Regions from separate parts of the Bradyrhizobium sp. NBAIM08 genome, predicted to be linked through region 2. Evidence: riboswitches for the same ligand, from Rfam matches in the RefSeq annotation. Region 2 holds a riboswitch; each other region holds the start of a gene.
What was found. A riboswitch is a leader RNA that binds a small molecule or an ion and turns the genes downstream of it on or off. The one in region 2 is predicted to bind cobalamin.
Positions count from the first base shown of each region.

Region 1: another riboswitch for cobalamin. It lies ahead of I6F37_RS32225 (energy-coupling factor ABC transporter permease); the one in region 2 lies ahead of I6F37_RS37655 (ribonucleoside-diphosphate reductase subunit alpha).
Region 3: another riboswitch for cobalamin. It lies ahead of metE (5-methyltetrahydropteroyltriglutamate--homocysteine S-methyltransferase); the one in region 2 lies ahead of I6F37_RS37655 (ribonucleoside-diphosphate reductase subunit alpha).

Region 1 covers NZ_JADYVR010000013.1:109,592-117,210, reverse strand. The annotation lists gene cobT (nicotinate-nucleotide--dimethylbenzimidazole phosphoribosyltransferase) at 1-617, opposite strand, end outside; gene cobF (precorrin-6A synthase (deacetylating)) at 623-1,372, opposite strand; gene I6F37_RS32225 (energy-coupling factor ABC transporter permease) at 1,418-2,095, opposite strand; cobalamin riboswitch at 2,132-2,351, opposite strand; gene cobA (uroporphyrinogen-III C-methyltransferase) at 2,397-3,128, opposite strand; gene I6F37_RS32215 (cobyrinate a,c-diamide synthase) at 3,125-4,435, opposite strand; gene cobM (precorrin-4 C(11)-methyltransferase) at 4,435-5,217, opposite strand; gene I6F37_RS32205 (cobalamin biosynthesis protein) at 5,214-5,582, opposite strand; gene I6F37_RS32200 (bifunctional cobalt-precorrin-7 (C(5))-methyltransferase/cobalt-precorrin-6B (C(15))-methyltransferase) at 5,579-6,760, opposite strand; gene I6F37_RS32195 (cobalt-precorrin-6A reductase) at 6,759-7,505, shown strand; gene cobJ (precorrin-3B C(17)-methyltransferase) at 7,481-7,619, opposite strand, start outside.
Region 2 covers NZ_JADYVR010000026.1:31,315-38,933, forward strand. The annotation lists gene I6F37_RS37645 (outer membrane protein) at 1-492, shown strand, start outside; gene I6F37_RS37650 (ribonucleotide-diphosphate reductase subunit beta) at 1,671-2,744, opposite strand; gene I6F37_RS37655 (ribonucleoside-diphosphate reductase subunit alpha) at 2,735-4,660, opposite strand; cobalamin riboswitch at 4,764-4,918, opposite strand; partial or broken gene I6F37_RS37660 (IS5/IS1182 family transposase) at 5,044-5,190, opposite strand; gene I6F37_RS37665 (N-acetyltransferase) at 5,621-6,262, opposite strand.
Region 3 covers NZ_JADYVR010000016.1:78,624-86,242, reverse strand. The annotation lists gene fixJ (response regulator FixJ) at 160-762, shown strand; gene I6F37_RS34305 (hemerythrin domain-containing protein) at 1,769-2,368, shown strand; gene metE (5-methyltetrahydropteroyltriglutamate--homocysteine S-methyltransferase) at 3,632-5,977, opposite strand; cobalamin riboswitch at 6,077-6,280, opposite strand; gene I6F37_RS34295 (hypothetical protein) at 6,692-6,967, shown strand; gene I6F37_RS34290 (nodulate formation efficiency C protein) at 7,310-7,619, shown strand, end outside.

The DNA.
Region 1 (7,619 bases), on a different contig from region 2:
GCATCGACGCCGGTGCCGCTGCCCGCGATCTCGTCGGCACTCACACCGAGCAGGCTCGCAGCAATCGCTGCTGAGGTCGTGGTGTTGCCGATCCCCATCTCGCCGAAGATCAAGAGATCAGGCCGGCCGGCCTCGGCGCGCACCACCGCGCGCTGCCCGGCCTCGAAGGCGAAGGCCAATTCCGCCGGCGTGAGCGCGGCCTCGACACTGAAATCGCGGGTGCCGCTGCGCGGCTTGTCGGTGACGATTCCCGCGATCTGCGCCTCGGCCAGCGTGCCGGCGTCGACCACCTCGAGGCTCGAACCCAGCTCGCGCGCCAGCACCGAGATCGCGGCGCCACCGGCAGCAAAATTCGCCATCATCGCGATGGTGACGGCTTGCGGATAGGCCGACACGCCCTGCGCGACGATGCCGTGGTCGCCGGCGAAGATGATGATCGGCACCCGCGCGGCGCGCGGCTGCTCGGTGGCCTGCAGGCCCGCAAGCTCGATTGCGAGCTGCTCGAGCCGGCCGAGCGCGCCGGTCGGCTTCGTCAGTTGCGCCTGCCGCGCAATGGCCGCCTCGCGATGAACAGCGGAGACCTCGGGGCAGTTCTGGGTAACCCATTCGGGAAGCATGCTGCTCAACGCCTGCGTTTGATGATGTAGCTGTCCATGATCCAGCCGTGCCGTTCGCGTGCGTCCTGCCGCACGGCGGCAATGCGCGCGCCCAGTTCAGCCAGCGCGCCGGACATGATGATCTGATCGGGCATGCCGAGATAGGCACCCCACCAGATCTGCAGGCCTTCTGGATCCAGCGATTGGAACGCCGTGCCGCCATCGAGCATCACGACGACGGTATCGACGCCCTGCGGCCAGCCGCCTTCGCGCAAGCGCCGCCCCGTCGTGACCAGAAACGGCTCGCCGATGTCGTTGAGCGGCAGCGCATGCGCCGCGCACAGCGCCTGGATCGAGGTGATCCCAGGCACGACCTCGATTGTCGGCAATGGATCGAGCCGCCGCGCAATGCGCAGCGAAGAATCATAGAGCGAAGGATCGCCCCAGATCAGCAGCGCGACCTTGCCCTCATCTTCGAGATGCCCAGCGATCGTCTGCGACCAAATCGCGGCCACCGCATCGTGCCAATCGTCGACGCCCTTGCGGTAGTCCGCCTCGGTCGCATCGCGCACGGGAAGATCGAATTCGGCGATGCGCGTCGTTTTGTTGGTGAGCACAGCGGCGCAGATCGTTCGCCTGAGATCGGCGAGATCGGATTTCGTAGTCCCCTTGCGCGGGATCAGGATGAGATCGGCGGCGTTGATGGCGTCAACGGCGGCGCGCGTGAGCTGCGCGGGATCGCCGCAACCGATGCCGATCAGAGAGAGCGTTAGCATCGCGAGCGCGATGGGCGGCCACACCGGCCGCCCATCGCTGATCTCTTACGCCGCGTTGTGCAGGCGCGGGGTGACGAGGCCGGGCGCGGTGACGCCGCGCAGCGACTTCGCCAGCGCCAGCACCGCGAGATCGGCGAGCGGTTCGATCACGATCACCAGCGCATAAGCGGCAGCGAACGTCCCGACGCTGGCGAGATTGCTCATCGCAAAGCCGGAGCCATAGAGCGCCCAGAACGCCACCCATGCGATCACGCCGGCCTGGTAGGTCGTCGAAAGCGCCAGCGCCTGACCGTACTTCAAATCGACATAGGCGGTGTTGCGGGCAATGATCCGCTTGGCGATCGCCTGGATCGCGAACAGCGGCACCAGAAGCGTGGTGACGTTCATGCCGTATTGCGGCAGATCGACTGGCTCCAGCAGCATGCCCTGAAGCAGCAGGCCAAATGCAAGGCCGAAGGCGGCGGGCGCAGCACCAAAGAGCAGGAACAAGGTCGAGCCGAGGATGAAGTGCACCTCTGATACCCCAACCGGAAAGTGCGGCAGGATCTCGAAGAAGACGAAGACGAGAGCGGTGGTGGCCAGTGTCCGCGCCGCGAACGAGCCGGCGCCCTGCTCGCGCATGGTCTCGACCGCGAGCTTCAAGGCAACGCCGCCTGCGGCGATGCCGGTTGCGTAACTCAACACGAGCTTGGCGCCCGTCACGATCCCGGGTTCGATATGCATGGCTCAATTCCTTTCCGCCGTCACACCCGACGGCCTTGGCCTCAATACGTGCACGGCCGGTCTCCTGGCTCGCGGTTCACTGGGTTCTCCGGCCTTCCCGGACCTTGCGGTCCAGTGGCGGTTCGGAGGCCCTCACCGCTTACAGTCGCGGGGGCGGCTGGGGTTTTGGGCGCCGCAACTGGGTCCGCCCATCCCCATTCCCGATTATGCTCCGGCGCTTTGCGCCGCGTCGAGCACCATGCCGCTCTTGTGTGCCCCTTTCGTATCGCGGGCGTCAAGGGGCGAACCGCTGCCGGAGCCGTCATGCCGGATATTCTCCCGCCAGCGCGCCGAACAGGATGACGGCCGCAGTGGAAGCGGCGCCGCCGCGCCCGAGCTGCTCGGCGAGCTCGGCAATCGTGGTGCGGACCAGCCGTTCGTCGGGACGCCCGAGAGATTCGGCGAACAGCGCCGGAGTGCTGGGAGCGAGGCCGTGCGCGATCAATTTTGCGGCAAGCGCCGGAAAGGTGCGCCGGCCCATATAGACCACGGTCGTGGCCTCGGGGTCGGCCAGTGCCGCCCAATTCAGATTGGGCGGCAGCTCGCCCGTGACGTCAGCGCCGGTGATGAACTGCACCCGGCGGGAGGTATACCGGCGGGTCAGGGGAATGCCGGCCTGGGCGGCGGCGACACAGGCGGAGGTGACGCCGGGAACGATCTCGTAGCCGATGCCGGCCTCGCGCAGCGTCTCGATCTCCTCCTCCAGCCGGCCGAAAATGCCGGCATCGCCGGACTTGAGCCGCACCACGCGCGCGCCGGTTGCGGCATAGTCGACCAGGAGACGGTTGACGTGGTGCTGCTTGGTCGAAGGACGCCCGGCCCGCTTTCCCACCGCAACGAGATTGGCGCCGGGCCGTGCGAGATCGAGGATCGCGCCGGAGGCAAGATCGTCATAAAGCACGACGTCGGCCTCGCGCAGCCGCGTGGCGCCCTTCACCGTGAGGAGTTCGGGATCGCCCGGACCGGCGGAAACGAAAGAGACAAAACCGCTCACCGGTCCTCCGCGATCAGATGGAAGAACGTGCCGGTGGCATGGCCACGGCGCGAGCCGGTTTCGGCAATGACCGCGCCGGTGGCATCGTGCACGACCGCGAGCGGCGTATCGGGCTGGGCGAGGATCGTCGAATAGTGGAACTCGTGGCCGCGCAGGCGCGCGCCAGGCTGATGCCCCGGCATCGGCGCAGCCAGTTCAGCAAGACGATAGCCGAGATGCATGCGGCGCTTGGCAAAGCTGGTCTCGAGGCCAAGCAGCCCCGCCATCTCATGGCTGATACCGTCGGCGTCGGTGAGGCCTGCGCCCAGCACCATATAGCCTCCGCATTCACCATGCACCGGCCGGGTCTCGGCGAAAACGCGCAAGCCGCTGCGAAAGCGCGCATTGGCCGCGAGCTTTGCCGCATGCAGCTCGGGATAGCCGCCGGGCAGCCAGCACACGTCGGCGCTCGCATCGGGTGCTTCGTTGGCCAGCGGCGAGAACGGCACGATCTCGGCGCCCGCGGCGCGCCAAGCTTCCAGCATATGCGGATAGAAGAAGGAGAACGCCGCATCGCGCGCCAGCGCGATGCGCTGGCCGGGCGGCGTCACGTTCAATCCGTTCGCCGCAGCTTGCGGCGACCATTGGCCTGCCGAGTGGAGCACCGCATCGAGATCGACGTGCTCGGCGACAAAGCGCGCGGCCTCGTCGATCAGCTTGCCGATCTCGGCCTGCTCCTCGGCCTGCACGAGACCGAGATGCCGCTTCGGCAGGCTGATCTCGGCATGGCGCGGCAGCGCGCCGAACACTTTGATGCCGGCCTCGTTCAGCGCGCGCCGCACCAGATCCTCATGGCGGGGGCTGGCGACGCGATTGAGCACGACGCCGCCAAGGCGCACGCCGGCGCGGTAATCGCGAAGGCCGGCGGCGATCGCTGCCGCAGTCTGCGCCTGGCCGGAGGGATCGATCACCAGAACCACTGGCCAGCCCAGCATCTCCGCGATATCAGCGGTCGCTCCGGTGCCGGAGACACCGCGCGCGGCGACACCGTCGAACAGGCCCATCGATCCCTCGGCGAGAACGACATCTGCATTGCCGCCACGGCTGACGAGATGCGCGATGGTGCCGCGATCCATCGCCCAGCTGTCGACGTTGACCGAGGCGCGTCCCGTGGCCGCGGCGTGGAAGGCGGGATCGATATAGTCGGGGCCGCTCTTGAAGCACTGCACGTTCAGGCCGCGCTTGCGCCAGGCGCGGGCGAGCGCCAGCGTCAGCGTGGTCTTGCCGACGCCGGAGGCCGGCGCGGAGATGACGAGGCTCGCCGGCATCACGACGCCTCCGGAAAGCGCGGCTCGGCACCGACCGGCCGGTAGCGGCGGTCGTAATCGGCGGCATAGAGACGGCTCTCGTCAAAATCGGCAGCGCCAAGCGTCTTGCCGACCAGGATCAGCGCCGTGCGCTCCATCTCGCCACCCACGAACGCATCGAGCGTTGCGAGCGTCGCACGCACGATGCGCTGCTCCGGCCAGCTCGCGCGCCAGACGATCGCGACCGGGCAATCCGCGCCGTAATGCGGCGTCAGCTCGGCGACGACCTGGTCGAGCAGATGGATCGACAGGTGGATCGCGAGCACCGCGCCGGTCGCAGCGAACGCGGCGAGCTTCTCGCCCTCGGGCATCGCGCTGGCACGGCCCGGCGTGCGCGTCAGCACGACCGTCTGAGCAAGACCGGGCAGCGTCAGCTCAGCCTCCAGCGCGGCCGCGGCAGCCGAGAACGAGGGAACGCCGGGTGTCACCGAGTAGGGAATCCCGAGCGCCCGCAAACGGCGGAGCTGCTCGCCCATCGCCGACCAGATTGAGAGATCGCCGGAATGCAGCCGCGCGACATCCAGGCCTGCCGCATGCGCGCCTGCGATCTCGGCGATGATCTGGTCGAGCGACATTGGCGCGGTGTTGACGATACGTGCGCCGGGCGGGCAATGCGCCAGCACGCCCTCCGGCACCAGCGAGCCGGCATAGAGACAAACCGGACTGGCCGCGATCAGATCGCGGCCGCGCAACGTCAGCAGATCGGGTGCGCCCGGCCCTGCGCCGATGAAATGCACCGTCATGTGCCGTCTCCTTCGGCGATCGCCGCGGTCGCGGTGCGATCCTGCGAGACAACCCGTGCTGCAATCAACCGCGCGCGCGGACCGGCGACCGCGAGCGCAGCAGCCTCGGCTACAGATCCGGTGCCAAATTTCTCCGCGACGAGCTTCGATTGCGTGGGCGTGTCGATGCCGGCCAGTGTCGCGACCGGAACGGCCCTGATCGGCACGCCGCATTCGCGTGCGAGCTGCTTCAGCGCCTCGGTATCGGCCTTATCGCTGACGGTTGCCATCGCCGCAAGCCCTTCCGCACCGCCCGCAGCGAGCAGCGCTTCACGCAGCGAAGCCAGCGTCACATCGCGCTTGAAGCCGAGTCCGGCGACCTTCATCGCACCACACTCCACTGCACCACGGGGCGTGCTGCCTCCCACGACCGATAGCGGCCGAGCGGGGCGGCATGAGAAATTTCGGCCCGCATCAGTTCGCCGCCGTGACGCCGATGCAGCTCGCCGAGCAGAGCTTCCGTCTCCAGCGTCACAGCATGCGCCACGAGCCGCGCACCCGGCGAGAACCGCGGCCAGATCGCATCAAATAACACTTCGTCGAGACCACCGCCAATGAAGACGGCATCCGCCGCTTCCAACCCGGCAAGAGCTTCCGGTGCCCTGCCCGTGACGACTGTGATCCGATGTGCCAGACCGAAGGCGGCTGCATTCTTGCGGATGTTCGCGGCGCGATCCTCGCGCGCTTCGACTGCACTCGCCGTCCCACCACACAGCGCCCACTCCACGGAGATCGAGCCTGAACCTGCGCCGATATCCCACAGCCGCTCGCCGGCACGCGGCGCCAGCGCCGAGAGCGCAAGCGCACGCACCGGCCGCTTGGTGATCTGGCCGTCGTGAACGAAGACGTCGTCCGGCAGGCCCGAGCTGCGAGCAATGCCATGTGCGCCCCTCGCCTCCACGGCTACTGCCACTGGGTTTCCAGTGAGATCACCAGAACAATCCCTGGCGTGATACTCCTGGACACTTTCGCGCGGCCCACCGAGCGCGGCGAGAGTCCAGAATGTCGAGGAGCCCCAGCCGCGTTCCGTCAGCCATTTCGCAAGATCGCTGCCGGCCTTGCCATCGCGTACCAGGCAAATGATGCGCGCACCGTGCGCAAGATAAGGAACCAGACGTTCGAACGGGGCAGCGTGCAGGGCGAGGCAAATGGTGGACTCCAGACGCCAGCCCAGCCGCGCGGCGGCGAGCGAAAAGGTCGACGGCGCGGGGTGCGCGATCCACTCACCGCTGCCGAGCTTCTCGGCGAGGCTCGCGCCGGCGCCATGCCAGAACGGATCGCCGGAGGCGAGCACCACTGTCGGCCGACCGCGGCAGCTCAGCACAACATTCGCATCGAACGGCACCGGCCATGGACGACCGCGGCTGCCAATGTCGGCAAGCGCAAGATGACGCTCGCCGCCGAACACGGTTTCGGCCCTGGCAAGCGCCTTTCGGCTTGCCTCCGACAGCCCGGCAAGGCCATCTTCGCCGATACCGATGATGGTCAGCCAGGGCTCATTCATGATTCGCGCCCTCATTCTGGGCGGAACGGCCGATGCGAGCCTGCTCGCAGCGGAGATCGCGCGCGCCGGCATCGATGCCGTCTATTCCTATGGCGGCCGCACCCGCGCGCCCGCCGATCAGCCGCTGCCGACGCGCATCGGCGGGTTTGGCGGCGTGAGCGGGCTGGCCGACTACATCCTCCGCGAAGGCATCACGCATGTCATCGACGCGACGCATCCGTTCGCTGCCGAAATGAGCCGTCATGCGGTCGAGGCCTGCGCGGACACCAATGCGCCGCTGATCGCGCTGGAGCGCGCGCCCTGGACCAGGGTGTCCGGCGACAACTGGATCGAGGTCGCCGACGTCAACGCCGCCGTTGCGGCCCTGCCCGAGGTGCCGACAAACGTGTTCCTCGCCATCGGCCGTCAGCACATCGCGCCGTTCGCGGCCAAGCCGCAACATGCCTACACGCTGCGTTTCGTCGATCCGCCCGAAGCATCGCTGCCCTTCGCGGCCGATGTGATCGTATCGCGTGGCCCCTTCACCCTCGACGGCGAGTTGGAGATGCTGCACACGCGCGGCATCGCCTGGATCGTCGCCCGCAATTCCGGCGGCGACGGCGCGCGCGCCAAGATCGACGCGGCGCGCATGCTCGGCCTTCCCGTAATCATGATCTCGCGACCAGAGCTGCCCGAGCGCCAAAGGGTCGAGAGTGTCACTGACGTGATGCAATGGCTCGGTCATTCTGCGCGCCTCGGCGCATAGACCCAGCGGCCGATGCGGCGCGTCTGCGAATTGCCGACGATGACAAGCGTGCGCATGTCGGCCATCTCGGGCGTCGCCTGGTTCAGCGTCACGATCTCGATCTTTTCATCAGCC
Region 2 (7,619 bases):
ATAGCGAACTCGGTGTTCGGTCTGGAGGCGCAGGGCAATTGGGCCGATTTCAAGGGCTCCAACGCGAACCTTGCTTTCGCAGGCGTCCGGGATGACTCCACGCTTGATGCATTCGGCCTGTTCACGGGCCAAGTCGGCTATGCCTGGAATAACGTGCTGCTCTATGTAAGAGGTGGGGCTGCAGTCGTCCGTGACAAATACCGGGTCTCCGATTTTGCGACCGGGCTCACTATCGACAACGGCAGCGAAACTCGTTGGGGCGGCACGGTAGGGGCGGGCCTTGAATTTGGCTTTGCTCCGAACTGGTCCATCGGCGTTGAATACGACCACCTGTTCATGGGGCGTCGGGATGTGGATTTCTTTTTTTCACCCGGACTCGTGGGTGTTCCGGTGGGCACTTTTGCAGGGACTGCCCGTATCGGTCAGGACGTCGATATCGGCTTGGTCCGTGTGAACTACCGGTGGGGTGGCGTGATCGCCACGACCTATTGATCGATCTTCGCCAAAATGGCGCGGGTTCGCACCAATATCTGAGCCGCATCGCGGCATAGAAACCTTGGCAACAGGGACTCGCATCAATGGCGCTATCGGCTTCTTGTCGGTACATCGGCTCGAGCTGGTTAGGCGTGGTTCAAAGGAATCTGGCTGATCTGGTTATGACGCAGCGCCACGGCGAAGATCGCGGCGAACTCAAGCGTGCTGCCGTGGTCGAACGCCAGCCGCTTAGTGGCTGGCTGCGCCGATTTCCCGGCCCCGTGCCTCCACCTGCATCACCGTCGGCTTTCCGGCCGTCGGAGAATGATGAGGCAAAAAATAGTTTTGTCGACCGTCGTAGTTAACCCGGCCCTCGCTTAGGGAGACACAGGTCATCGATTACAATCGTTCCGGTCGGCCGCACTGGCCACCTCGGACGAAAGGCCGACGAGCGGTCGAAGCGGCGCTCGTGCGAGGGTGGGACATAACGTCGACGACGTGATGGCTTGCGTCATCGTCGCTGCCGATCTCTGCGCCCGATCAGCCTGCCGAACCCCCGCTGGCGCGGATCAATTGGGAGCGCCTCGGAGAGCGGATGCAAAATCTCCAGAGGTGGATCGGCAGCGCTGAAGCGGAACTCTTGTGCTAGGACAGAAACGCGGCTGTCATCCGAGCCGCATTGCCAGCGTCTGCTCGTAGTAGATCACCTCCGCGAAGCCACGGCCGAGGAAGACCGTCAGTGGGTCGGCGACGAAATCAAGCGCGAAGGGGGATGAAGAACAAATCGGTTTGCCTGATCCGACCGGGCTGCAATGAAGATGCCCCCCTTTGACAGGGTTGCCCTCTTTACAACTTCCGATTGCGTGATAGTAATCCCCTCTAGCCCTACGAGGGGGGCGGCCGTGGCGATCATCGAGAACATTCGTCTGCTCAAGGGCGTAGCCGTGTTGCGCTGATTTACTTCATGAGACCCACCTCACCGACCTGCGGAAATACTGTAAACCCTAGCCGCCATCAGCAATGGAGCGCATGTACCGGCTTAACCCAACAAACCATCTGTGTGTCCGGTTTTGTCGCGCTGCAATCAAGACGCCACGATGAGGAGGTCCGGTTCTATGCCTTTGTCATGCTGGCGGGTGACGGCGACGACTACCGGCGCCTGCCGCTGTCAATGCCGCTAGCATGAATAAAATGGGCTAGATACGGCCGAAAGTCGCCCACACCCCGTCTTCGCCGTCCCAGCTGCCGCGGCTCGCCGCCTTGGAGTACTCCGTGGCGCGCTGCTCGAAGAAATTGGCGTGCTCGACGCCATTGAGAATCTCGACGAGCCACGGCAGCGGATGCGCCTTGAGCTGGGTGAACCCGCCCTCCTTCGCCTCGAAGAAGCCGAAGACCGGGGCAATCCGGAGTTGGGCCAGTCGCCAGTCGGCGACGTAGCGGACGTAGGCGTGGATATGCTCAGGCAGCATGCCCTCGATCTTGCCAAGGCCGAAGGCGAGCTCGACGAAGTTCTCCTCCAGCTTCACCATGGTCTTGGCTACGTCGACAATGTCGTCGCGGACGGGGCGCGTCACCGCGCCGGTTTCGCGGTGCCATTCGTGAAATAGCTTGATGATGCCCTCGCAGTGGAGACTCTCGTCGCGCACTGACCAGCTTACGATCTGTCCCATGCCGTTCATCTTGTTGTGGCGTGGGAAGTTCAGCAGCATGGCGAAGCTGGCGAACAAGGCCATGCCTTCGGTGAAGGCGCCGAACATCGCCAGGGTACGGGCGACATCCGCCACGCTGTCGACGCCGAACTCGTGCATGTAGTCCGCCTTGGCGCGCATCTGCGCATAGCCGCGGAATGCCTCGAACTCGGTCTTAGGCATACCGAGCGTCTTGAGCAGCAGGGCATAGGCGTCGATATGAACCGTCTCCATGTTAGTGAAAGCGGCCATCATCATCTGGACGGTGAGTGGCTGGAAGAGCGGAATGTACCGCTTGAAATAGTTGTCGCCGACCTCGATGTCCGACTGAGTGAAGAAACGGAAGATCTGGGTGAGCAGCGCGCGCTCGCTGTCGGTGACGCGGTCCGAAGCCCAGTCGTTGAGGTCGGCGCCGAGCGGCACCTCCTCGCCCATCCAGTGGGTCTGCTGCTGGCGCTTCCAGAACTCGTAAGCCCAGGCATAGCGATCGACGTCGTAGCTGCCGGTCGAGTCAAGGAGGCCGACGCGTCCCTTGCCGATCAACGTGCGCGGATCGGCGCGCGATAGATCGATCACTGACATGCGAGGCACTCCTCATAGTCGGTGCGCTGCCGCGCCGGCTGCTGCGTCGGCGTTGCATCCCCGGCAATCTTGCCGGCGAACGCCGCGCGCGAGATCGACTTTGATCGACAGTAGTAGAGGCTCTTCACCCCACGCTTCCACGCCGTCCAGTGCAGCATGTGGAGGTCCCACTTATCGACGTCGGCCGGCAGATAGAGGTTGATCGACTGGCTCTGGCAAATCAACGCGGCGCGGTCGGCGGCAAGCTCGACGATCCAGCGCTGGTCGATCTCGAAGGCGGTGCGAAAGATCGCTTTCTCGTGCTCCGACAGGACGTCGAGATGGGCGACCGATCCGTCGTGCGCGATGATCGACTCCCAGGTCGCCGAGGTGTCGGCGCCTTTCGCGGCCAGCACCTTAGCGAGGTGCGGATTGCGCACCGAGATGGCGCCGGATAGCGTCTTGTGGGTGTAGATGTTGGCCGGGATCGGCTCAGTGCAGGCGCTGGTGCCGCCGCAGATGATGCTGATCGAGGCGGTCGGCGCGATTGCGATCTTGTGGCTGAAGCGCGCCATCACGCCGCGTTCCAGGGCATCCGGGCACGGGCCACGCTCGCGAGCGAGCGCCACGGATGCCGCATCGGCTTCGCGACGAAGTTTTCGGAACATGTTCAGATTGAATGACTTGGCCAGGGTACCCTGCATTGGAATGCCCTTGGCCTGGAGAAACGAGTGGAAGCCCATGACGCCGAGGCCAACGGAGCGCTCGCGCAGGGCGGCGTAGCGGGCACGCTTCATTCCGTCCGGCGCCACCGTGATGAAGTGCGTGAGCACGTTGTCTAGGAAGCGCATGACGTCCTCGATGAAGCCGGGCTCCTCATTCCACTGGTCCCAGGTCTCGAGGTTGAGCGACGACAGGCAGCACACCGCGGTGCGCTCCTCGCCGCGATGATCGATGCCGGTCGACAGGGTAATCTCGCTGCACAGGTTGGAGGTCGAGACCTTGAGGCCGAGCTCGCGCTGGTGCTTGGGGAGCGCACGGTTCACGGTGTCGATGAACAAGAGATAAGGCTCGCCGGTCTGCAGCCGGTTCTCAAGGATGCGTTGCCACAGCTGGCGGGCATCGATCTCGCGGACGACCTCGTTAGTCTTCGGGCTGCGCAGAGCGAATGCGGTGCCGGCGCCCACGGCACACATGAACTCGTCGGTGACGTTGATGCCGTGATGTAGGTTGAGGCTCTTGCGGTTGAAGTCACCAGACGCCTTGCGGATCTCGAGGAACTCCTCGATCTCGGGATGGTGGATATCGAGATAGACCGCCGCCGAGCCGCGCCGCAACGAGCCCTGGCTGATCGCCAGCGTGAGGCCGTCCGTGACGTGGATGAACGGGATGATGCCCGAGGTGACGCCGCCCCTCGCCTTCTCGCCGATTGAGCGAACATTACCCCAGTAGGTGCCGATGCCGCCGCCATTGGAAGCAAGCCAGACGTTCTCGTTCCAGGTGCCGACGATGCCTTCGAGCGAGTCCGACACTGAGTTAAGGAAGCACGAGATCGGAAGGCCGCGCGTCGTGCCGCCGTTGGAGAGCACCGGTGTGGCCGGCATGAACCACAGCCGAGACATCGCATCATATAGACGTTGGGCATGCGCAACATTGTCCGCGAAGGCGCAAGACACTCGGGCGAACATGTCCTGGAGGCCTTCGCCGGCGAGCAGATAGCGGTCGGTCAGCGTCAGCCTACCAAACGAGGTCAGCAGGTCGTCGCGCGACCGATCGAGCGAAAGGTCAGACGGAGTTGGCGATCGCGCGGGGGGCCTCGGCAGGGGAGCCGGCAATGCTGGGGGGCTGCACAAGACCTTTGCCTGCGCTGAGGGCTGCCGCACACTCGGCAGCTCAATGAGATGACCATACTGATCGAAATCGTAAGACGCCGACATCGGCAACCCCGTGATATTTGGGGGCTGGGACCGTGCGGACGACTTGCGAGGAGACCCGGCCAATGTCCCCGGCTGCAAGCGACCCACCGGGCACCCCGCCCGAGGACATGGGTTCTGTCGCGGTAGGTTTCCTGGCTCGCGGGTCTTCCCAGCGCTGTCGCGCTAATGCCTCGGAATAGCCGCTGCCGGCACAATGGGTTCCCCTTAACTCCGTGCCACCATATAGGCGAATTGAAAACCACGACGACACCACATATAGAAGCCGTTGCCCAGACTCGTCAAGACGGCACAGTCAAGTTAACCAGTTGGAGCAGCCCCGAGGTCGAGGTTCGAAATTCGCCGAGCGCCTGTCCTGAGAGCCTCACTCAAAAAGCATAGATGTCTCAAGGCCTGGCCAATCGGCGAGTTAGGAGCCTCAGATGGGCGACGAGCGGCCAGGCGAGCTCGGTAGCGGCGGAACCTTCGAAGTCTTTGCAGAGATGCCGACATCTGCCGAGCCACGCAAAGGTGCGCTCGACGACCGAGCGCCTGCGATCGGCCAAGATGTGCTCAAGCCTTTGGAAGTGGCGTCGCAAATTCTCCAACAGGGGAACAGCAACCCTGGACATCCTGAATGTTGGCATCGATCGGTTCGCGGTCCGCGAATTGAGTTGGGCCGGATCGGGTTTCGGTAGCCATACGCGTCTCGCCATTCATCGCTTTCTGTGGCCCTTAGATCAAAAATTGTCTGGAGCCCGACCGCAATCGATGCAGCCGCCCGTGGCAATGTCCCACGCTTAGTGGATTTGACCCCGCCAGCTCTCACATCAGACGTGCCAACTTTGCCGAAGAGGCGATTCGTATGCTTTTCGCAGGCCGGGCGAGCCGCCTCACGTGCTCAGTTGTCTGGCCGCGAACATAAGCCGTCCTGACCGAACGCGGTCATGTCAGGTTATTGGCAATCAATCCTAACGGGATGAGCTATGCTTGAGTCTGGGTGACGAGCCGATCCGGCGGCGCGGCCTTGCTGGGTGGGAATGAAGCCGTTCGCAACATTGGCGTGAGCGGCGGCGAAGAACCGTGTTGTATCTCACCAACGACCTTGAAGCCGTGACGTTGGTAAAAGGGAATGTTTTCAGGGTTCGAGCTTTCGAGGTAGGCAACAATGCCGTCCTCATCGCATCGTTGAAGGGCGTAGTTCATCAGCAACGTGCCAAGCCCTTTTCCGACCCAGTTCGGATCGACGGCAATGAGTGGCAGATACCAATGTGGCTCGTGGGGACGATGTTCGGCCATTCTCCGCCGCAAGTGTGCCATATCCTCGGTAATCTCCGGGCGCAGGGATAGCGCCATGATTGCATCCAATGCCTCCTCATCTTGCTGCACGTTGGGAGGCAGCCACAGGGCCGCGCCACGAATCTCTCCCGCGACGTAGGCTGTGCCATGTGCAAATGCTCGGCCCCCACAGGCGTCAATGAACTGAGGCATGCTCCTAAGGTATTGCCCTGGGTCAGGCCAACTCCAACGCATCAACGGATCCGCGGCAAAGCCGAGCACAATGGTCCAGACAGTGCTTGCACGAATGTTTGCGTTCGCAGATCTGATATCTGATTCCTCTGTCATGATGCCGTTTTCGGGGCTCTGTTTTGGCATTGGCCTTCCAAGGAGGAGCATGGCATCGACGCGTCTGACGGTGAGCGGAATGGATGCACCGACGGGGACCCGCCGGGTGCATTTGGTTTCCCTTCCGAGATCTCCGCCTGTCTCAGACGGCTGACGTTGACGGCCACTTCGGACGAAGGCTCCTTGGTCGGCAATGCTTGGATCTACATATTCCTGGCGAGCTTCTGCGCTTCCACGCCCTATCTGGAACCCGCCCCGCCCTTCCCAAAGGAAGCTCCGACGTTCTCAAGGTCGACACGGTTCGGCAGCCTGCAACCGTCCGCGAAGGGAATGACATGAGGACGCCTTTGAGATTGCAAGTGCGAAGAAGTCAGGGCATGGCGAACATCGGGCGATGGCTGCCTGAACCGGGCTCCGGCACGAGCAAACAGCTAGCCAAGTGTCGCGCGTCGAGGTCCAGACTAGGCAGGGAATCATCACCTCGTCTCGTATTGAGCGGTTCTCGTAAGTTTCTTGGTCAAAACACATGCTAAGTGCGAAACCTCCATTGCCAACGTCGTGTCCGCGGTCACCGGCAGAGAGAGCTTTCGTCTGCGAGACTCATATGCGTAGTACAGCGGCTTTCCAATTATCGCATGCTGTCCGCGCTCCTTGATGTTCTTGTGTCCAACAACTCTCGGCGCATCATCGCCGCGATTCGCGATTGTCGGATCAAGGCAACGCGACTGGATACCACGACGCTGCCGCCGTCGACCTACTAAACAACGCAACTTGGGATCGCGCGAGAGCTTTCGTGCCTTGATTGATCGTCAGGCGTGTCGATCGCTCGCACAACGGCGTTAGCTCTATCGAGCGAAAACGTTGCTGTCGTGCCGTCGTCGAACTTGACGCCCAGGTCAGTTGTATCCGCCGCGATCCTTGCCATAGTGGGAAAGACAGCAGGCTGGCGTAGTTGCGCGAGTAATTCTCGTAAAAGAGGTTTTTGGCCACAAGCGTTGATGGCTTCATAGGTCTTGTTCCAACTCACTCCCTGATCGGAACGGTTTGGAAGATTTCTTGGCGCTGGTATGCTTGCCACACCAGGTCCGAGATCCACGTGGTGAGTCATGTTGTTTCGTTCTGTCTTGGAAAACTGTAGTCGGGGCAGCATATCAGAAGGCAATGTAGCGAAGACCTCCCCAGAATGGGTAGGGATCTATCCGCCCTTGATGCTGAGTTGGCCCGGGTTCAACCTTGAGCATAGTCTGTCGAACGCCATCCGGAACTGCCCCCTTTTCGTCATGAAGAACTGCCCCACCATCGGACGTTTGATGGTCGCTTCCGCCGGTGACGGGACGGAGGGAGGCGGAGCCGACCG
Region 3 (7,619 bases), on a different contig from region 2:
TGCATCAGCGACGGCCGGTTCCAGCCCATTGTCACGTCTAACACGCATGGCATGGGTGTGGGGCTATCGATCTGCTGGACGATCATCGAGCCACGAGGAATCCGGGCGGCGACAGGATCTTTCAGTTCACCGCGCGATTGCGGAGCTTAGTGAAGACACATGACTGGGCGGCGCATTCTCGTGATCGACGATGACGCCGCTATGCGGGACTCGCTCGCGTTTCTGCTTGATGTTAATGGTTTCTACGTAGCAACCTATGAGACGGCGACCGCGTTTCTCAATGACGTCGCAAGCGGTCCGGTTGACTGCATTGTGTCAGACATCTGTCTGCCGGCTATGAGCGGTCTCGAACTCGTCAGAAAAGTGAAAGCCGATCGCGCCGACTGCCCCGTCCTCTTAATAACTGGTCATGGCGACGTATCGCTCGCAGTGGAAGCGATGAAAGCGGGTGCGGTCGACTTCATCGAGAAGCCGTTCGAGGAGGAGGTGCTATTGCGTGCGATCAATAGTGCTTTGGAAGCGCGGCCAACAAAGCCAGCCGACGCAGCGAAACTGCAGGCGGAAGCCCGCCTCGCGGATCTCTCGTCCCGCGAACGCGACGTCCTGCAGGGACTATTAGCCGGCAAGATTAACAAAGTGATAGCCCATGATCTCGGCATCAGTCCGCGGACAGTCGAGGTTTACCGTGCGAACCTGATGGCCAAGACTAATGTCCGCAGCATGTCCGAGTTGATGCGGATCGCCATTACCGCGGGACTCTAGCAGCAGCGCAAAATAGCGTGAATGGCTTATTCATGCATCAAGCTGACGAACGGCAGGTTTCGCGCGCACCGAGCCGATCATGTTTTCGGTGACGCCTGCCGATGCAACACACCCAGGCCGGCCGTTGCGCCAGGTCAATATGTCACGCGAGCCGAGACCTATGATCCGGGCTAGACCCCAACTCGGTCCACATGCGTACTTATCGCATGATCATCAAGCACGTCACCACGCCAGCGTACATCGATCAGGATGCCGTCAACATCGGCCCCGTCACCTCCGCGGCCGACCGATGCTGACGAGGATCAAAGTCAAGGCGCCGAACAAGACTTCCTGCGGCGAGCCGAAAGTGGCGATGGACGACAACGTTTCGGCTGGCTGGAGCTCTTCAGGGGTACGGCAGTGCGCGGCCGACGAAGCCAGCATGCAGCTTCGTAATCCGATTTGAGCATGTTTGAGCAACCAAGTGACCGCGTCGCCCCATACACGCCCCGCTCATGGACTTACGTGTAAATACTTAGGGGCTTCTACCTAGGGAAAACATCCAAATTTCCAATTCGTCAGGAGCAGCCAATCTGCGTCGAATCGACGTTGGTAAGATAGGGTCCGCCATGCACGCCCAGGCCGCCAGTTCTAGCGAGACGAGACGCCATCCGACCAGCGTCTTGCGTGGGCGACCTCATCGTCGTGAACCATTTGGCATAATTCCGAGACCGAAGCGTCTCACTCCCAATAGCGAGATCTACCGCGAAGACCAGGCAGCCCAATACCTCTATCAGGTGGTTTCGTGCGCTGTGCGGTCGTGCTGCGTAACGACGGACTGCCCAGGAGCTTTGTGCAACACTTCAGCTAAGTTGATTTACGCCAGCTCAAATTGAAGCGCGCTACTTTTTGCGTCGAATGGCGCGGACAAATCGCAGCCCCGCGAAGGACACCGAATTCGGCTTGGGCAGTCTTGCAAATGGCAGAAATCGCTTCCAGCCTAGATTGTGCCTCCAGGAACACCGCAATGATCATCGATCTTCTGCTTCGAGAGCATCGCAACATTGATCTTCTTCTGGTCGCTCTTCAACGCGAATTGGAGATTTTTGAGAAGGGGATCCGGCCCGATTATGAGGTCATTCGCGCGATTATCAGCTATTTCGAGGTTTACCCCGAGGTGTACCATCATCCACAGGAAGACTTGATTTTTTTCAAGCTCAAGTCTCGCGATCCGGAGGCAGCTGCAATCGTCGGCGATCTCGCGCTTGAACACCAGGAAGTCGTCGACCGTTTGCACCACTTCGCGCGAGCTATTGACGCTATCCTCGCGGATCGTGACCTCTTTCGGCAAGACGTCGGCAATATCATACGCGACTTTATAGTACGCGAGCGGCACCACATGATGTGGGAAGAACGAGATTTCTTTCCCGCCGCTCTGAAGGCTCTCTCGGCTAAGGATTGGACCGAAATCGCTTCCGCCCTCACCAATGATGGAGATCCGCTGTTCAGCGAGACAGCGGCAGCGACTTCCGATGCGCTAAGAGCGCATATTCTGCAATTGGAGCAAGAAGCTGAGGCCGAACGGAGCTCGGTCGCGTTGTCGTCCGCCAAGGCCGGCAATCCGTGACACAGCGCCGAGACGGACGGGCCGTATTGACGCGGCCGTTTGACAGCAGGAAGTGGACCTCATGCTCATTCTGTCGAAAGAAAATGGGGGTGCTCGCGGGCACGTAGGCTGCCGCCCCCCCCCAAAATGGCTTCTGCGCAACGTGATCGCTTCCTCGACCACCGGCGCAAACAGCATGGCGGAGCCTAGCTGAGCTCTGGTTCCGGCACCACAATGTAAACCTCGCAGGTCTGTCAGTTGCGCAGTGATATCGCGCGAAACGGACGCCTCTCGTGTCCGCCGACCGATGAGGACGGACGATTGCCGCCGCGCGGGTGCGGCGAAGCACCCACTCCTTGAGCCCCGCCCCATACGCTCTGAGACATCCGGCCGCAGCCGGTCCTACTCACTGCACGCGAATGCGAGGCACTGCCAGTCCCGGGTACGTTCAGCACCAACAGCAAGGCGCTGGACGTGGATCGCCACGACCAGTTCTGGCGCAATTGGATTTCAACAACCTATGGGGATCCGCATCGTAAATGATGCTCGTTCCTGACGCGTGACCGCTTCACGCGATCCTACATACGTGTATGCGGCGTGCAGCATGCCCTCCCATTGGCCTTGGAGCGGCCATAGGCATCGGCGACACTCCGTAATCAGGTCCAGAAACCTCTGTTTGAGATCTATGAGCGGACCATGCGGAGGGTGTCACGAGCTTGATGATGCCGCGGTGCCGATAGGGTGCTCCTCAGCGCCCAAGCCGAAACCCGACTATCGGGTGGAACCGGTCGACCAAGGACTGCCTTAAGCAAGGTTCAAATTTAGCAACCGCTTATGCATTGGATAAGCTTGCGAGATCCATGGAGCCGGGCTTACGTCGCCCTGATCGAACATAAGGCTCCAGGCAGGAAAGCGCACCGAGTTTGCTGTCCTGCGGCGACCGCCCGGCATGCCCCCTCGCTGCTGTCGTAATCGTGCCGACGTGCTCATGAGCGACAAACCTTGGTGTAGATTCTAACTCTCAGGCTATACGGTCGCATACCACGGCATAATTGAGCTACGCTGATCTTGTGCTTCAACTCGGCTCAGATTTTCGGCGAATGTCCTCGCCGTGATCGAACTGGCGGCTTCGCCGATGGAAGTCCGCGCGAATGCGTCAGCTTCGCTCCTCCCAGACTTTCGCCCGGCCCGCTAAGCGGGGCGGGGCATTTTTTATGTTCCTAAGGCTCCCGCGCAAATGACCACAAGCGGATCAGCTTTGTCGAAAAGAGACCGAAGCCCGGATCAACGGCCTCGCGGATCGAATGCAGCGCGCAGTTCGCGGGCGGCAGTGACCATGTTCGCTAGCGCTGGCCGAACCTCCTCCCATTTGCGCGTCTTCAGGCCGCAGTCTGGATTGATCCAGAGCTGCGAATCCTGCAGCCGCGTCCGAGCCAACACCATCAGCTCCTTCATTTCGCTCGTCTCGGGAACGCGTGGAGAGTGGATGTCGTACACGCCCGGCCCGATCTGATTTGGATATTCGTAGTTCCTGAACGCGTCGAGTAGTTCCATTTTCGAGCGCGATGTCTCGATCGAGATGACATCCGCGTCCATTGCAGCGATCGCACCAATGATGTCGTTGAACTCCGAGTAGCACATATGCGTATGAATTTGCGTTTGATCGGCGACGCCCGATGAACAGATGCGGAAGCAATCGACGGCCCAGTCGAGATAAGCCGCCCACTCCGATCGACGCAACGGCAATCCTTCGCGGACTGCAGCTTCGTCGATCTGGATCATGGTCGCACCAGCATTCTCGAGATCGCGGACTTCGTCTCGGATCGCGAGCGCAATCTGGCGGCAGACCTCGCTTCTGGGAATATCATCCCGAACAAAGGACCAGTTCAAGATCGTCACCGGTCCGGTCAACATCGCTTTCATCGGCTTCCTTGTTAGTGATTGCGCGTAGCGCCACCAGTCCACGGTGATAGGCTTCGGCCGTGCTACATCGCCAAACAGGATCGGTGGCCTGACGCAGCGCGAGCCGTAGGACTGCACCCATCCGCTCTTGGTAAATACGAAGCCGGCGAGTTGCTCGCCGAAGTACTGCACCATGTCATTGCGCTCAAACTCGCCGTGCACGAGGACGTCAAGACCGATGTCCTCCTGCCAACGTACGGCGCGCGCAGTCTCCTCCTTGAGGAACTTGTCGTATTGCTCGTCGCTTATCGCACCTCGCGCATGCGCCGCACGGGCATTCCGGATCTCTGTGGTCTGCGGAAATGATCCGATCGTCGTGGTAGGAAAAGCCGGTAGTCCGAATCGATTGCTTTGGATCTCGGCCCGACGGGCAAATGGGCTCGCGCGCCGACACATGGTCTGGTCGATCGCTCTCATCCGGACAGCGACATTGGCATCACGGATTTTCGGCGAAGTCCGGCGGACAGTCGCGGCACCTTCCGACTCGGCAAGAGCTAACGCAACATTCTGGTCGCCTGCGAGTGCACGCGCTAGGATCGCAAGCTCCCGCATCTTCTGGACCGAGAAAGCAAGCCAGCTCTTGACGTCGGAAGCGAGGCCGGTCTCGAGTTCAACATCGACCGGCACATGAAGCAGCGAGCAGGATGGGGCGATCTGTACACGATCCTTGCCGAGCTTCGCAATCGCGGGTTCGAGCCGCTGGCGCAGCGACGACAAATTCGACCGCCATACATTCCGACCGTCGACGACACCGAGCGACATGACGAGATCACTTCGGCCGCCAGCGATGATCTGGTGCAACAACTGTGGCGCTCGAACCAGATCGAGGTGCAGCCCGGCAACTGGCAGGCTCAAGGCGGTGTCCAGATTGTCGCCGAGGTCGCCGAAATAGCTGGCAACCATGAGCTTGATCGCCGGCCCCTCCTTGGCGAGCCGGTCATAGGCATGTCGCAAAGATTTTCGCGTCCCCTCATCCAGATCAAGAACTAGGCTGGGCTCGTCGAACTGAACCCAATTTGCCCCACGTTTGGCCAATTCCTGCATAACCTCGATATAGGGCGGTATCAGTTCATCCAGCAGTGAGAGTGGCTGGAACGTGGGATCGGGACTCTTGCCGAGCTTTAGGAATGTGACCGGCCCGATCAGGACGGGGCGGGTCTGAAAGCCAAGGGCCTTGGCTTCCTCATACTCCTCGATCGGCTTGCGAGAGCATAGCCTGAAAGTCTGTCCCCTGTGAAACTCGGGGACCATATAGTGATAGTTGGTGTCGAACCACTTGGTCATCTCCTGCGCGGGTGCGCCAAATCCGCGCGGTCCGTGACCGCAACTCGCTTCCTGGTCGTCGCATTGTGAACCGCGGGCCATGGCGAAGTATGTCTTGAGCGAAACGGATTCGGCTTTCGAGGCGTAGATCTCCGGGATGGCGCCAACCATGACACTTGTGTCGAGCACCTGGTCATACAGCGAGAAATCGTTCGATGGAATGACCGTGACGCCGATAGATTTCTGACGGGCCCAATTCGCGGCACGCAGGCCAGCTGCGTCCTCGAGCAGCTGCTGTTCGCTGCTTTTTCCGGCCCAGTAGCTTTCTAGAGCGACTTTGAGCTCGCGCCTTGGACCGATGCGTGGCGTTCCGAGCGTGGCAACAGGGAGGGAGAGAAGAGACATAGCGTTAACCCATGTTGGGGGCAAAGGCCATGGCGGACGCAGGCAGGGGAAGTCGCGGTGCGACGGCTGCTTGGCGCACCACCGGGACACCCCGCCCGTGGACGAATATAGTGTCGGGGCAGGTCTCCTGGCTCGCAGGTCATCGCTGCTGTCCGGCCTTCCCGAAGCCGCGCAGGCTTCAGTGACGTCGTTGGACAGCGGCTCGCCGCTCACAGTTGCGGGGGCAGCGCCGGCATTTTCACCGGCTTCCCTCTTAGCTCCGGATCAAATGGAAACCGGAGAACCTCGACGACTTGGATTATCGGCAAGAGCAGTCTTCCGTCAACCTCTCAGATCATGTCTCAAGCTGATGCTGCGACATCTGCTACGCGAATGACCGTGCATCTCTAGCATTGAGATGATGTAGCAGTGCTCTCCAATCAGCGATACCGCAATGAGCATCGCAGTTGCCCGCGGGTTGCACGCCAGATCGGTGGAAAGGACAAATGCGGCTTGCGCGGTCGGGGCCGCTGCCTCGAGCAGAACGCATTTGTCGCCAGTCCCAGCTTCCCAGCGGTTTTTCGAGCACGCGCGCCATCCAGCCACCTTCTCGACCAACAGGATCAGTGTTGAATAGGCCAAGACACCTGGCTAAGCCAGCAACTTACAACTTACCCGGGCAGCACGTTTGATTTGCGGTGCCAGCCACACCCCAAATGCTCGGCGAAGATCGGCTTGCCGTCGTTCGCCATCGAGTACAAAGCGCGCCTGACTGAGGCTGTTCTCGACTTCCGGAGCGCCGGACGTCGCGAAAGGAGCGCCAAACGCGCCATGGCCCCTTGGCCGAAAGTGCCCGAAGGCATGGCAGCGATCAAAAGCCCACATTCCGGCAACGATAACCGAACCACACGGTTCAATGACGGCAAACGTGCTGCCACTTCTCATCAGGAACTTGGCACCGAGGCGTTCCGCTGTGCCGTCGAACATCCGGTGCGTGACGGGGATGCATAAGCCGTGCTGGAGAGGTTGAACGGAAACATCGAGACATGCGCCAGTCGGAAAGTCGACAAAGAGGACACAAAACCGGTGCGAATTGCCGTCTATTATCTGGCACGAAGAATGCACGTCCTCTGCCTGCCCAGTCCTCCTGCTGGGCATGTCCAGCACAGCAAATTGAGGCTGTCGGTGGCAGTGAAGTTAGCGGCGCGTGACATAGAGGGGAGCGCCTGCTCGCACGGGAAAACCAGTGGTCGCCCCGTCGCGTCGCCGCTAACTTCTTGCGCTCGCGCATAACAGGTTGAAGGTTGCCTGCTCTGGAATGACGTGTGGATGAGACCGGATAGGCCGACGGTTATGAAGAAAACGTCAGGAAGACGCGCGCTATGGCTTTGGCTCGGTCGATCCCTGATCTGCCTGGCCGGGCTGGCTGCGACGAGCAACACTGTTCGCGCTAACGACAGCCCCCTTGTCGAAAGAGTCAAGTCAACGTGGCGAGCGCAAGACGGTGAGACAATAGAACAAGTTATCTCCAACGTCTCGAAGGTGGCACAGTTCGTCCCTCGGATGTGGGGCGTCGCTGAACTTGACCAAAATGAATATGTTTTTGTTTCTTGGACCAGGCACCGGGATGATAAATCAGACGAAGAGTACGTTATCACCTGGA